One region of the Anoxybacillus sp. UARK-01 genome, then DNA from elsewhere that is predicted to be linked to it. Evidence: riboswitches for the same ligand, from Rfam matches in the RefSeq annotation. Region 1 holds a riboswitch; the other holds the start of a gene.
What was found. A riboswitch is a leader RNA that binds a small molecule or an ion and turns the genes downstream of it on or off. The one in region 1 is predicted to bind cobalamin.
Positions count from the first base shown of each region.

Region 2: linked by a shared signal. The riboswitch ahead of B6A27_RS04750 (ribonucleoside-diphosphate reductase subunit alpha) and the one ahead of B6A27_RS09195 ((2Fe-2S) ferredoxin domain-containing protein) in region 1 are both predicted to bind cobalamin.

Region 1 covers NZ_NASY01000041.1:90,600-97,881, forward strand. Annotated here, with positions in the region: gene B6A27_RS09180 (phasin family protein) at 76-366, shown strand; gene ubiB (2-polyprenylphenol 6-hydroxylase) at 404-2,080, shown strand; gene rraA (ribonuclease E activity regulator RraA) at 2,569-3,048, shown strand; cobalamin riboswitch at 3,113-3,303, shown strand; gene B6A27_RS09195 ((2Fe-2S) ferredoxin domain-containing protein) at 3,434-3,823, shown strand; gene B6A27_RS09200 (energy-coupling factor ABC transporter permease) at 3,820-4,560, shown strand; gene B6A27_RS09205 (energy-coupling factor ABC transporter substrate-binding protein) at 4,564-4,848, shown strand; gene cbiQ (cobalt ECF transporter T component CbiQ) at 4,845-5,558, shown strand; gene B6A27_RS09215 (energy-coupling factor ABC transporter ATP-binding protein) at 5,575-6,411, shown strand; gene cobJ (precorrin-3B C(17)-methyltransferase) at 6,666-7,282, shown strand, end outside.
Region 2 covers NZ_NASY01000031.1:48,330-55,611, forward strand. Annotated here, with positions in the region: gene B6A27_RS04720 (VOC family protein) at 1-506, shown strand, start outside; gene B6A27_RS04725 (flavodoxin) at 797-1,258, shown strand; gene B6A27_RS04730 (YkvA family protein) at 1,499-1,771, shown strand; gene B6A27_RS04735 (TerC family protein) at 1,791-2,480, shown strand; gene B6A27_RS04745 (ribonucleotide-diphosphate reductase subunit beta) at 2,698-3,738, opposite strand; gene B6A27_RS04750 (ribonucleoside-diphosphate reductase subunit alpha) at 3,756-5,996, opposite strand; cobalamin riboswitch at 6,122-6,318, opposite strand; gene B6A27_RS04755 (hypothetical protein) at 6,464-6,925, opposite strand; gene B6A27_RS04760 (carbon starvation CstA family protein) at 7,245-7,282, shown strand, end outside.

The DNA.
Region 1 (7,282 bases):
CAAAGGTACATTGAAGCTAACAAACACGAAATGCAAAAGATGTAAAAAACACATAATGAAGGAGGAAGGATAAGAATGGATATGATTAGAAAAATGTTGGCGTTTGGGCTTGGTTTGGCGTCTGTCAGCAAAGAGCAAGCAGAGAAATTGGTGGATGAGCTAGTGAAAAGAGGAGAATTATCTTTAGAAGAGTCAAAAGATGTAATTGATCAATGGATTCGGCAAAAGGAAGAAGGGAAAGCGGAGTTTCAACGCGCTGTGCGTGAGCAGCTAAAACAAATGCTTGATAAACTTGATTTAGCTACAAAAGAGGATATTCGCCAATTAGAAGAACGAATTCAACGCTTGGAGCAGAAAAACGAGTAAATAAAAAGATTTTGGAGCTGCAAAAGGAGACAGACCAATGGCCGGAAAAAGGATGCGTCATGTAAGTCGTTATCGGGAGATCGCTGTCGCTTTGATTCGCCATGGCTTTGGGATCGTAGCGGAGGAAATCGGGTTTTCCCAGTTTCTTTCTCTTCCACAAAGATTATTTTTCGATGCGCAGGAAAAGAATGAAAAAACAATTGGAGAACGAATCAGGCTCGTTTTACAGGAGTTGGGTCCAACTTTCGTGAAGCTGGGGCAGATTGCGAGCACGCGTCCGGATTTAATTCCTGGCCCTATTATTCGGGAATTGGAAAAGCTGCAAGATCAAGTTTCTTCTTTTTCATTTGCCGAAGTCGCACGAACAGTTCAAGAGGAATTAGGAAGTGATGTGGATCGATTGTTTCAACAGTTCGAGGCGGTTCCGATTGCGGCCGCTTCGATTGGACAAGTTCATCGAGCCATCTTGCATTCAGGAGAACAAGTCGCTGTTAAAATTCAGCGCCCGAATATCGCCCATATGATTGAAACGGATTTAGAAATTCTGCAAGATTTAGCGATTCTCGCTGAGCGCCGCCTTTCATGGGCTGCGCAATATCAAATCGGCGATATGGTTGAAGAATTCTCGCAATCTCTTCGGGCCGAGCTTGATTATACGATTGAAGCGAGGAACGCTGATAAAATTTTTCAGCAATTTAAACAAGATCCTAGCATTTATGTTCCAAAAGTATTTTGGGAGTATTCAAGCAAAAAAGTGCTAACGATGGAATATGTGGAAGGAATCAAACTTAACGAGTTGGAGCGGCTGAAGGAAAGCGGATATGACTTGAAACATTTGGCCGAACGTCTAACCAAGGCAATTTTGCAGCAAATTTTAAGAGAAGGGTTTTTCCATGGAGATCCTCATCCCGGCAATCTATTCGTATTGCCGGGGGAGGTGATCGCTTTTATTGATTTTGGGATGATCGGGCGTCTGACGCCAGATATGAAATATCACTTTTCTTCGTTAGTGATTGCTTTAATGCGTCATAATACAGATGGGATCGTTAAATCGCTGTATCAAATGGGGCTTGTTCCTGAGCATGTCGATGTATCGCGATTGCATGAGGATATCGAACAATTAAGAGAGAAGTACTACAATGTTCCGCTCAGCCAAATCAGTCTTGGCGAGGCGCTTCATGATTTGTTTCATGTTGCCTTTCAACACTCTATTCGCATTCCGAAGGATTTAACCCTTCTGGGAAAGACGTTGCTAACAGTGGAAGGCGTAGCAGAGCAGTTAGATCCGGAGCTGAACATTCTCAATATTGCTGAACCATTTGGACGCCAGCTATTAAAGGAGCGCTTGCATCCTAAACATCTAACCGAAGAAGTGTGGAAGCGCGTGTTCAATTATGGAGAAATGTTGCTGGACTTCCCTAAGAACATGAAGGAGTTAACGGCATTTATTAAACAAGGAAAGCTGCATTTGAAAATGGATATTCCTGAATGGCCGCTTTTTTTAAAAAAATTAGATCAAATTAGTAATCGCTTATCCTTCAGTATTGTGCTGCTGTCTTTCAGCATTATTATGGCAGGGATTATTATTGGCTCTTCTTTAGGTAGGCAATCGACTTTACTTTGGAAAATTCCAGCAATTGAGATTGGGTTTGGTATCGCCTCTTTGATGTTTTTATGGCTGTTATATTTAATTTATAAATCCGGACGGTTTTAGCTGTTGACCTAATCGCTGGTGGTGGATTACTTGTTTTATTTCTCGTGCTGTATAAAATGGAGAACCACGGTTAGAGGATAGGCCGCTGACTTGTCTCGGTCACGCCAAAGCGTGCTGTCGAAACCTGCTTATATAGGGACTGCCTGCAGAGGCTCGACTAGAATGTGTTACGATAATAATTTTATGTAAACAATCCGGTGTGCTGATGATCCAATAAAAATCATTGGCATTACTTGATTCCCAGCTTTTCTACCGTAGTCGGCAAGCAAATGACTTGCCGACTGGGCATGCATATGGCAGAAAAGCTTGTGTCTAGCTCAATCATTCCATATTTTTAGTAAAATGATCATCCACACTTGCGGGAAACCATATTAGTTCTTCTTATTTCACCGTTCCTCTGTTTTTTTTTTTGACGGATTTTGCAGGATTTTTTTTCAAAATGTCAAAAGGATTTAATAGACAAAGAAAAATGGGGGAAGGGAAATTAAATGAAGACAGCAGATTTATGTGATCAATTTTTGTCGGAGCTGCAAGTGTGCCAATTACCGTTGCATTCTTATGGCGGAAAAACAGAGTTTTCCGGACCGATTGCCACTGTTGAGGTATTCGAGGACAATGTGCTCGTTCGCGAAGCGCTAGAAACCATTCCGGCAGGCACGGTGTTAGTTGTTGATGGAAAAGGTTCGCGAAATTGTGCATTGCTCGGAGATCGTCTGGCACAAATCGCTTGTGAACGAGGACTTGCAGGCGTGATTGTCCATGGTTGCATTCGCGATTCAGCTGAAATTGCGCAAATGCCGCTTGGCGTAATCGCTCTTGGGACATGCCCTGTCAAAAGCAAAAAAGAAGGGAAAGGGGCGCGTGATCACGTTCTTGAATTCGGGGGCGTACATTGGGAGCCGGGCGCGCATGTGTATGTTGATAGCGATGGAGTTGTTGTCGCTAAAACAAAACTGTTCGAAAAATAAAAATGGTTGACTTTTTTCGAAAATTCATCATATCATTGTGGAGGAACAACTGAATCATTGAATCGTTTGCTAAAGCAAGTAAGGTGCCTTTCTCTATTGGGACAGGCTTAAAAGGGAAGTACGGTGAAAAGCCGTCACGGTACCCGCCACTGTGATGAGGAGCTTCATTGCATCATGTCACTGAAGGAAACTTCGGGAAGGCGCAATGAAGCGATGATTCTAAGTCAGGAGACCTGCCTTATTTGCTCGGCCGGATACCTACGGGATTATAGGTAGACGTGCGGGGGAATGGTATACATATGCATTTGTGATTGGCCGTATGCATTTTTCTGCACCTCTATCGATAGAGGTGCTTTTTTATTTCATCAAAAAGGAGAGGATCGGTGTGACAACGTGGAATTTAACTGGAGTAAAGCATCACGTATTGATCTGTAACGGCGGCAGCTGCATGCGAAAAGGCGGAGAGGAGGTGACAATCGCCATTCGTGATGAAATTGCGCGGCTGGAATTGGACAGCACTGTACACACAACGAGAACGCGCTGCAATGGCCGCTGTAATGATGCGTGCGTAGTAATCGTGTATCCGCAAGGAGTTTGGTACAAGGGGGTGACGCCGGATAAAGGAAGAGAGCTTGTCCAAACACATTTAAAAGATGGTGATCCTTTAAAAGATATCGTCACCTATCAGTATGGAGAAGATGGATTATCGATGTGCCATCCAACAGCTGCGGTTGGCATTACTAAAAAAGCTAGCATCAAGGAGGAGAGGGTATGAAGCAATGGAAGTTTCTGCTGCTGCTATGTGGCCTTGTTGTTTATTTTACTGTCAATAGCGGTACACCAGCCTATGCTATGCATATTATGGAAGGATTTTTGCCGGTGAAATGGGCGCTATTTTGGTGGATTGTTTTTCTGCCGTTTTTCATCGCCGGAGTGCGAGCGCTGATGAAGATCACAAAGCGCCATCCTGAATTAAAATTGTTGATTGCGCTTTCAGGAGCTTTTACCTTTGTACTTTCGGCATTAAAAATCCCATCGGTGACAGGCAGCAGCTCCCATCCGACTGGAGTCGGGCTCGGGGCCGTCTTATTTGGTCCGCTAACGATGACGGTGATGGGGAGCATCGTTCTTTTATTCCAAGCGTTACTACTGGCGCATGGGGGATTGACGACATTAGGAGCGAACGCGATGTCAATGGCGGTATGCGGTCCGCTAGTAGCATACGGGGTGTATCGTTTAGGAAAAAGGTATAACATTTCGCAGCGATTTGTCATTTTTTTAGCCGCTTTTCTTTCTGACTTGGCCACATATGTAGTTACATCATGGCAATTGGCGCTTGCTTTTCCCGACACAACAGGAGGAGTAGCAGCTTCATTTCTTAAATTTGCCGGAATTTTTGCGATTACGCAAATACCGCTCGCGATCACCGAAGGGCTGCTGACTGTTGTTGTGTGGAACTTTTTATCTACTTACAGCAGTCGAGAGCTGAATCAACTTCAGAAAGGAGCCTAGCAGATGAAGCGAAATCTCTTGCTTATTGTTCTTGCTTTTGTATTAGCTGTCGCTCCCTTGCTATTGGTTCGCAATTCGGATTTTGGCGGTACAGATGATCAAGCGGAAAAAGCGATTCAAACGATCGTCCCGGATTATAAGCCTTGGTTTGAGACGATCTTTTCACCGCCGGGTGGGGAAGTGGAAACATTGTTATTTTCTTTGCAAGCCGCGCTTGGCGCCGGGGTGATTGGCTATATTATCGGCGTTTATAAAGGTCGAGCCGGTCGAAGAGATGAAGCGGAATGATTCGGCATTTTGACATGATTGCCTATCATAATCGTCTGCGCCGTCTGCGGCCTGAACAAAAGACTTTATTCTCTTTTCTCTTGCTTTTGAACACTATGGTAGGAAGCAGAGGAACGCATCTTTTTATTATTTTCTGGCTAGCCATATGGACGATTGGGTATGCAGGTGTTTCTTGGAAAGTATATGTAAAAACGTTGGGAATGGTCATCCTTTTCCTTTTAATTAGCTGGCCGATTTTGCTTATTTCCCTTGATTCATGGCACATATCCGTGAATCGAGGAAATATTCCGGCAGCAATCGATGTATCGCTGCGCTCCATTGCAGCATGGTCGTGCTTATTTTTCCTTTTAGTAACAACGCCGTTTCCAGAGTTGCTCTATGTATTAAAAAAACTGAAAATACCATCCGTTATGATTGAATTACTATTTTTTATGTATCGATTTATCTTTGTGTTTGAGCAGGCGGCGGAGGAATTGTATACGGCGATGAAAGCACGCAACGGCGGCAGTCATTGGCGGCATGGCGCCATGCTTATTTTTCAGCTTTGGCAAAAAGTATGGGGCGCTTACCATGCTTTATTGCTCGCATTACGGGCGCGCGGGTTTTCCGATGAGCTTGTCTATATTCAAAACGAAACGGGTGGTGTATGGAGCAAGCGCTATATTGTAGAGGCGATTGCCGGAATGGGGGTACTCATATGGATGAGATGATCGAGAGGAAAAAAAGATGTTGAGATTAGAAGAGGTGTATTACCAATATCCTCATGGCCAAGAAGTGCTGAAGGGAGTGTCTCTTCAGATTTTCAGAGGGAAAAAATATGCGCTTATTGGCCATAATGGCTGTGGGAAAACGACGTTATTTTTGCATATGAACGGGCTGTTGCGCCCCAATCGCGGATGCATCTATTGGAAAGAGCAAAAAATGGCTGACCGGCGCCAAACGATTCAACAATGGCGCCGAGAGGTAGGCATTGTTTTTCAAAATCCAGAACATCAGCTTTTGGCTCCTGTTGTGAGAGATGAATTAGCCTTTGGTTTGCATCAGCTGGGGCTACATGAAGCAGAAATCAATCAGGAAATCGCCAGAACGGTTCGTGAATTTGGCCTGCAATCATGGATGGACAAGCCTGTCCACCATTTAAGTCTCGGCCAAAAAAAATGGCTGACTCTTGCTTCGGTGATGGCCATGAGGCCGCATTTGCTAGTGTTAGATGAACCGACAGCCTATTTGGATCTCTTACAAACAGAGCGATTGGTAGAAAAAATCAATGATATTCATCAAGCAGGAACAACGGTATTCATTGCGACTCACGATTTTGACTTTGTTTTGAAATGGGCTGACATCGTCTTTGTGATGCATGATGGGCAAATTGTGATGCACGGGGAACCGCAAGAGCTGTTTGCACGGCCGAGCATACTGCAAGAATACCGTCTCGGCATTCCGCTGCTTGCTTCCGTTTGGAACGCCCTTTTTCCCGAAGACGCAAAAATCCCTCGCGATATTTGCGAGCTGAAGCAACGATTAGGCGAAAAAGCAGAATGGTACGCGAACGCGCTTTTTTAAGATTCTTAAATGCTTTAAATCAGACTAAATCATAAACGGTTAGCCAGTTTGCTAGGTTCCCAGCCTTCTAGAGTGATAGAGGCATCATTTTATAGTTTTGATGGCCGAATTCTTGAGCCGCAAGCCGCTTTCAAACATTGATGAACTTTGGAAGCGTTGCTATCTGGCCTTTTGTTGACATGATCTCGGCCGTCGTCTTGTTAAACCTTCATGGCTAAAGGAGAAGGTTGAATCATAAAGAAAGAGGTGAAACAATGCAAGGAAAATTATTGGTCATCGGATTTGGGCCGGGCAGTGCCGACCACATGACGAAACGGGCACGACAAGCGATTGAAGAAAGTGATATTGTGATTGGCTATAAGACTTACATCGAGCTTGTGGCGGATTTAATAGGAGAAAAGCCGATTATCAGCACAGGTATGACAGAAGAGGTGGGCCGAGCGCAGGAAGCGGTGAAATGGGCGGAAAAGGGCAAGAAAGTAGCGGTTATTTCAAGCGGCGATGCAGGAGTGTATGGCATGGCGGGACTTGTATATGAGGTATTAATTGAGAAGGGATGGACAAAAGAAAGCGGAATAGAAGTCGAAATCATTCCCGGAGTTTCTGCCATCCATTCATGTGCAGCGCTATTAGGGGCCCCTATTATGCACGATGCTTGTACCATTAGCTTAAGCGATCACTTGACGCCGTGGGCGGTGATTGAGAAACGGATTGAAGCAGCGGCGATGGCCGATTTTGTCATTGCTCTTTATAACCCAAAAAGCGGAAGGAGAACGAGGCAAATTGTCGAAGCTCAGCGCATTTTGCTGCGCTACCGTTCTCCACAAACCCCTGTTGGTCTGGTGAAAAGCGCATACCGCCCCCGGCAGAA
Region 2 (7,282 bases), on a different contig from region 1:
ATGGCATTGAAATTTATGCTGATAGGCCAAGAGAGCAATGGGAAAAAGCAGAAAACGGCGAATACAAAGGGGTGACCGAGTCACTTGATGTAGAGGGATTGCTAGCAGAGGCAGATCACGCTCCTTGGACAGGATTGCCGCCAAAAACGAAAATGGGTCATATTCATTTACATGTTGCCCATATGCATGAAGCAGAACAATTTTATCACCAAGGTTTAGGATTTGATATTACAATTCGCATGGACAATCATGCATTATTCGTTTCAGCTGGAGGGTACCATCACCATATTGGATTGAATACATGGATAGGTGTAGGAGCTCCGAAACCGCCGGAAAACGCGCTTGGTTTGCGCTTGTTTTCTATCGTTTTTCCGCATGAAAAGGAGCTTGAAAAGGCGATTGAAAGCTTGAAAGCAATAGGGGCTAAAGTTGAATGGACAGGAACAGAAGCAGCAACAGTCGATCCGTTTGGAAATCGAATTCAATTAAGAGTCCAGAAAGCATGATGTTGAAAATAGGAATAAAAAAGCAGAGGCTACCTGCTTTTTTATTTTGTTAAGGCGTTCGGGTTGAAAAATTGCTATAAGAAAGCCGTTTTAATGAACCGAAAGAATCATCGAAACGGTTAGTGAATATCGGAAAACCAGCATGGATTTATTGATAGAGCCTCCCTTACTTTGTGGAAACGAATTTTCATTGAACCGAAATAAAAAAATATAATTGACAATGATAATCTTTATCAAATAGAATGATTATTGATAATGATTATCATTCGTTTTTAGAAAAGGAGATTGTCATGATGAAGGTAATCATGGTGTATACAAGCATGACAGGAAATACAGAGGAAATAGCAAATGCCATCTTAGAAGGAATTCAAGAAGAGGGAATAGAAGTGGAGGTAAAAGAGGTGCTGGATGCGAGCGCAGATGAGCTGGAAGCGTATGATGGCATTTTATTGGGAGCATATACATGGGGAGATGGAGAGCTGCCGGACGATTTTCTTGATTTTTATGATGAAATGGATTCCATTCATTTATCAGGAAAAAAAGCAGCTGTATTTGGCTCGTGTGATTCCGGCTATGAAAAATACGGAGCCGCGGTTGATATTTTAGTGGAAAAATTACAGGAATTAGGGGCAGCTGTTGTGCTGGAAGGATTAAAGATTGAATTGGCACCGACTAGTGAAGAAAGGGAGAGTTGCAAACAGTTTGGCAAGCAATTTGTCCAAAAAATGCTAACTGAGCCAAGTACATATTGACAGTCTATAGCCAATCGACTATTATAAGGGTGTAAGCATATAGGAAAAATGCGCGTAAAAGGGGAGTAGCTTTTACAGCAAAGTCGTCAGTTCAGGGTGGCATATACCCTCGGCTTTGTTGGCAACGGTGATGTTGTTAGCAAGACCTTTACCGAACGATGGTAAAGGTCTGTTTTGATAGAAGGCCTTTACCATAACGGTAAAGGTCTTTTTTCATTACATGAAGAAAGGAGGAAGAGAATGAGAAAAGCCTGGAAAAAAGCGAGATTGCTTTTTCACACTTATCGCTTGATCCCATTTTTAGTTGGATTTTTTTGTTCTCATGAAATACCGCTTTCTAAAAAGATGACATATGTGCTGATCATATTTGCCTACTTTGTTTTTCCGTTTGATCTGCTCCCTGATTGGTTAGGTATTTTTGGTATTTTTGATGATGTGGCAATTTTTATGTGGATTTTGCAGAAAATGATAGAAGCATCGCCACATCACTTAAAGCGTAAATACGGAGTGTAATGGAAGGAGGAAATGCTAAATGGAGTTATTTTCAATGGAGTTTTGGTCCGCTCTTTTATCTATTATCATTATCGACTTAGTATTAGCTGGAGATAATGCGATTGTAATCGGGCTGGCGGCACGCAATTTGCCAAAACAGCAACAAAAGCAAACGATTCTATGGGGGACGGTTGGAGCGATTGTCATTCGCGCCGTGGCAACCCTGGCTGTTGTATGGTTATTAAAAATTCCAGGTTTGCTGCTAGTCGGTGGAGTTTTACTCATCTGGATTGCCTATAAGCTATTGGTGGAAGAAAAAGGGCATGAAGTACAGGCAGGGAAAAGCATGTGGGAGGCGATTCGAACCATTATTATCGCTGATGCGTTAATGGGTTTAGACAACGTATTAGCAGTAGCAGGAGCTGCGCATGGTAGCTTTTTATTAGTCGTTTTGGGATTGCTCATTTCGGTTCCAGTCGTTGTGTGGGGCAGTACCCTTATTTTGAAATGGGTGGAGCGTTTTCCAATCATTATTACAATCGGTGGTGCCATTCTTGCGTGGACCGCTTCAAAGATGATTGTTGATGAGCCGTTTTTAAAAGGATACTTTGCTAATCCTGTGATTAAATATGGTTTTGAGCTGCTTGTCGTTGCTGGAGTCGTTTGCGCTGGCATGATCAAAAAGGGAAAAGAAAATAATAAAGGGGAAGCTAAAGCCGCCAATCAATGATTGGCGGCTTTAGACTGTTGCCGAAACGCTTTTATCCGGCAGGGAGGCTTTATTTGTCTATTCGTGAACGCCTTGGTTTGATTTGTGTTTGCGTTCGGCTGTGTTTCTTGTCTGCCAAGCGTTTTTCAGTCCTTCTGATGCAGAAATAGAAATGACGGGATGTTTAATGGATTTTGTTTGCCGGCTCATCGGCCATGAATGATTGGCGGATGCTTTGTTAGAGCTCATCGAAGCCATTATCGACATTCACTTTTGTATATTGTCGCGATTTTTGTTCAAAAAAGTCGGATTTGCCTAGATCTACTTCTTCATAGGCTTTAATCCAGCGGAGCGGATTTGTCCGATAGCCTTCAAATGGACGCTCGAAGCCAAGCTGGTGGCAGCGGACATTCGCATAAAATTTAATGTAATCATGTAAATCCTCAAGATGAATGCCTTCAATATCATGGCCGATCATGAAGCTCGCCCATTCGATTTCTAATTCGGCCGCTTGAATAAAGGTTTGCTGAACAAATGCCGCTAAGTCATCTGTCCGATATTCTGGATATTCGCGCAGAACCTCTTGGAATATTTTTGCGAATAAGTCGACATGGATATGTTCATCGCGATTAATATAATTAATCATAGTGCTTGTGGCCACCATTTTTTGATTGCGTGCCAAGTTATAAAAGAAAGCAAAGCCGGAATAGAAGAATAAGCCTTCTAAAATGACATCATAGACAATGGATTTTAATAAATTTTCTACATTTGGCTGCTCGGCAAATTCTTTATATCCGTTTGTGACAAAATCGTTTCTTTTCCGCAATATAGGCTCATTTCGCCAAAATTCAAATACCTCATCTTGCTTTTGTTTTGGAACGAGGCTAGAAAGTACGTAAGAATAAGAATGATTATGAATGACCTCCTGTTGAGCCAGCATGATCATCAGCGCGTTGATGCTTGAGTCGGTAATGTAATCAGCAACCTTTCCTGCATAATCTGTTTGGATGCTGTCAAGTAAGGCTAGCAGGCCGATAATTTTTAAAAAAGCATCCTGTTCACGTGCGGTTAATAATGGAAATTGCTTGACATCTTGGGACATATTAATTTCAAATGGTGTCCAAAAATTGGCGAGCATTCGTTTATATTTAGCATATGCCCAAGGATAGGCAATATCGTCCCAATTGAGCACATTCGAGCATCGTCCGTTGATGATTCGCGTGGAACGGTTGGGCGCTTCAGGGTCCATAATGATTCGTTTCGTTAAAGCAGATGTCATCATAACTCCTCCTTATATTAACTTGCGCATGATTCACATTCTTCAATGTTGCTTGATGTTGAACGAACATAATAGGTTGTTTTTAAACCGGATTTCCAAGCGGCAAGATGAAGGGCTAATAAATCCTTTGCTTTAATGGTGTTCATTACGTAAAAATTGAATGAGATGGATTGGTCAATATGGCGCTGTCGCATCGCGTTTTGTTGAATGCTCCAATACTGGTCAATATGATAGGCTGATTTATAGTACCAAGTTGTTTTTTCGTTTAAGTCTGGCGCTGTAACTGGAATCTTATAATCTTTTTTTTCTTCGGCATACATCTTCAAAAAGATCGGATCAATGCTGGCGGTACTGCCGGCAATAATCGATGTCGAAGCATTGGGAGCAATCGCCATCACATAGCCGTTGCGCATTCCATGTTTAGCTACGTTTTCTTTCAGATGAATCCATTTGGAAGTGTTGTAGCCACGTTTATCGAAATAGGCCCCTGTCTGCCAATCAGATCCAGAAAACGCTGGGTAACTGCCTTTTTCTTGAGCAAGCTCCATGCTTGCTTGAATAGTGAGATAAGCAATTTGTTCATAAAGCTCGTCCGCATAATAAACGGCCTCTTCTGATTCCCAGCGAATGCCTTTTAAAGCGAGCAAATGATGCCATCCAAATGTGCCTAGTCCGACAGCCCGATATTTTTGATTTGTCAACTGTGCCTGCAAAACAGGGATTTGGTTTAAGTCAATCACGTTATCAAGCATGCGCATTTGAATAGGGACGAGCCGTTCAAGCACATCGTCCATAACGGCTTTAGCTAAATTGATCGATGATAGGTTGCAGACGACAAAATCGCCAGGGATTTTTTCAATGATGATTTTCCCATCTTTTACATATTGTTTTTCCATCACGGTCGGGCTTTGATTTTGGGCAATTTCAGTGCAAAGGTTGCTACAATAAATCATGCCGAGATGTGAGTTCGGATTTTTTCGATTCACTTCATCGCGATAAAACATAAATGGTGTGCCTGATTCTAGCTGGCTGCGCATAATGCTTTTCATAATTTCAATAGCTGGAACTCTCTCTTTTGAAAGGCGCTTTTCTTGAACGCATTCCCAATATTTTTGACGAAAACTGCCGTCCCCTTTTTCTTCATCATAAAAGTCTTCTAGACTGAATCCCATGATTTGTCGTATTTCGTGTGGATCAAATAAATACCAATCTCCGCGTTTTTCTACTTGCTCCATAAATAAATCAGGGATGCAAACGCCTGTGAATAAATCGTGTGTCCTCATCCGTTCATCGCCATTGTTTAATTTGGCATCTAAAAAAGCAAAAATATCTTTATGCCACACGTCTAAGTAGACAGAGATGGCTCCTTTTCTTTGGCCAAGCTGATCGACGCTGACAGCGGTGTTATTCAATTGCTTCATCCATGGAATCACGCCGGATGAAATCCCTTTAAATCCTTTAATATCGCTGCCGCGGCTGCGAATCTTTCCGAGATAGACGCCAATGCCGCCCCCTGCCTTGGAAAGGTTAGCAATATCGGTATTGCTGTCGTAAATACCTTGCAGGCTGTCATCAATCGTATCGATAAAGCAGCTTGATAGCTGACCATAGTTTTTTCCTGCATTGGCTAAAGTCGGAGTGGCAACCGTCATATATAAATTGCTTAATGCCCAGTATGCTTCTCGGATAAAGGCAAGTCGCTGCGTTTTTGGCTCTTTGGCCATCAATGTCATCGCGATGATGAGAAAGCGCTCTTGCGGCAGTTCATATAAATTTCTTTCATAATCACGGGCAAGATAGCGATCTGCAAGCGTGCGGAGACCGATATAGGTAAATAGCTTGTCTTTTTCTGGATTGATGATCGCTCCAATCTCTTTAATTTCTTCTTTTTCATAATCATCAAGCAAAGAATGGTTGTAAACTCCCTTGGAAACGAGAGAAGCGACCAGCTCGTAAAAATCACCGTAGCGTTCTTTTGGATGATAACCGCGATTTTGAGCTGCTTCGTGATAAAGCTTCTGTAAATAAATGCGGGCGCAAACAAAGGTCCAGTCTGGTTCTGCTTCGCTAATATATGAAAGTCCCTCAAGAATGCAATCATTTGCCATTTGTTCGAAGGACGCAGTGTCTTTGTTTTGAATCATGCGAAGCACACGCTTGATATATTCGGATGTGTCTAGATGAGGAAATTCATTTGTAAGATCATGAATCCAGGCAATCAATTCTTCTTGAGAAACGGTTTGAAAAGTAAACGTCATTATCGGCTCCTCCTCTTTCCAATAAAAAAATCCACTCCGGATTGAGTGGATGAAACGATAGTATAAAAAGGAATAAAACTTCCCTTCTTAAACCATCGCTTCATCTTCTCCCTCCCCGAAGAATGTGAAACGAAACAAGCAAGGCAGGTCTCCTGACTTGTGCTTCTTCCTACTTTGGATCCTTCCCGTATACGCGCCGTATAAGCTTTCGTATACAGTGGAGCTTCCATTTCGTCCGCACATACAGTTGCGGGGGCAGTTCTGGATTTACACCAGATTCCCTATTAAGTCCTAAGGGACACCTTTACTTGTGGTTTGTTCTACTATATATAGTTTTTGTTTTTATTCTTCGATACAATATATTGTGTTTGTTAGTTGCACTGGTATCATCATATAATAAATCAATGGAAAATTCAACTATAATATTTCTGAAGTGGAAAAATAAAAAACGCGCTCGATCGGCGCGTTTATTTTTGAAGTGGGAGAAATTTAATAAGCAGCGAGCGAATCAGTAAACCGGTGAGCACACCAGGAATAACTGAGAGCATTGGCAGCCAAATTGGTCCAAAAAAAATGCCGAAGATGGTAACGCGGGAAGAGTACATCAGTCCAACTGTGACAAAATAAGCTGAAAAAACGAATGGAAGAAAAGCGTAAGGAGAGCGACCACCGTCAGCATCTTTATAAGCATCCCACATTGCAAAAAAATACAAACACGGATAAAACATAAGCCATTGAAAATCAATGACTTGGGTTGCTTCGATTGTTTTTCCCAAAAAGCTCAGGCGAATGGCTTCATTAAATCGGGATTGAGAGTTTACAATAAATTCTAATAAAATAAAGATGGTTCCTTTGAGATACTTTTGATTCAAAAGCTGTCCGAATCCTGGTAAAGCAATACTCCATAACAACCGTTCAATTGCTTTCACGTTTTCTTAACCCTTTACTAATGGATTTTGTTTGTTGATCATCGACTATATCCTATATCGCCTCGTATATAGAAAAAGAGCCCTGCCTTATTTTTATCATTTCCGCTTTTTACAGTTTATATAATTACATTTTATTGAAAATATACATTTTGTTCCTATTGAGATCGGGAATTTGAAAATGGTGCATGTTAGGTGTGTAATTTGACATGTTATGTCTAGTTTTGTTCATGTTAAGAAAATATTTGGGTAACTTTTCAGAATAGTTAGTATAATCGCTGTGAGTAGAGGATAATTTTTTAGTGCAAAGGGGGAGAGGATTTTGAAAGCGGTTAAATCAATCGTGATTTGGGGATTGAT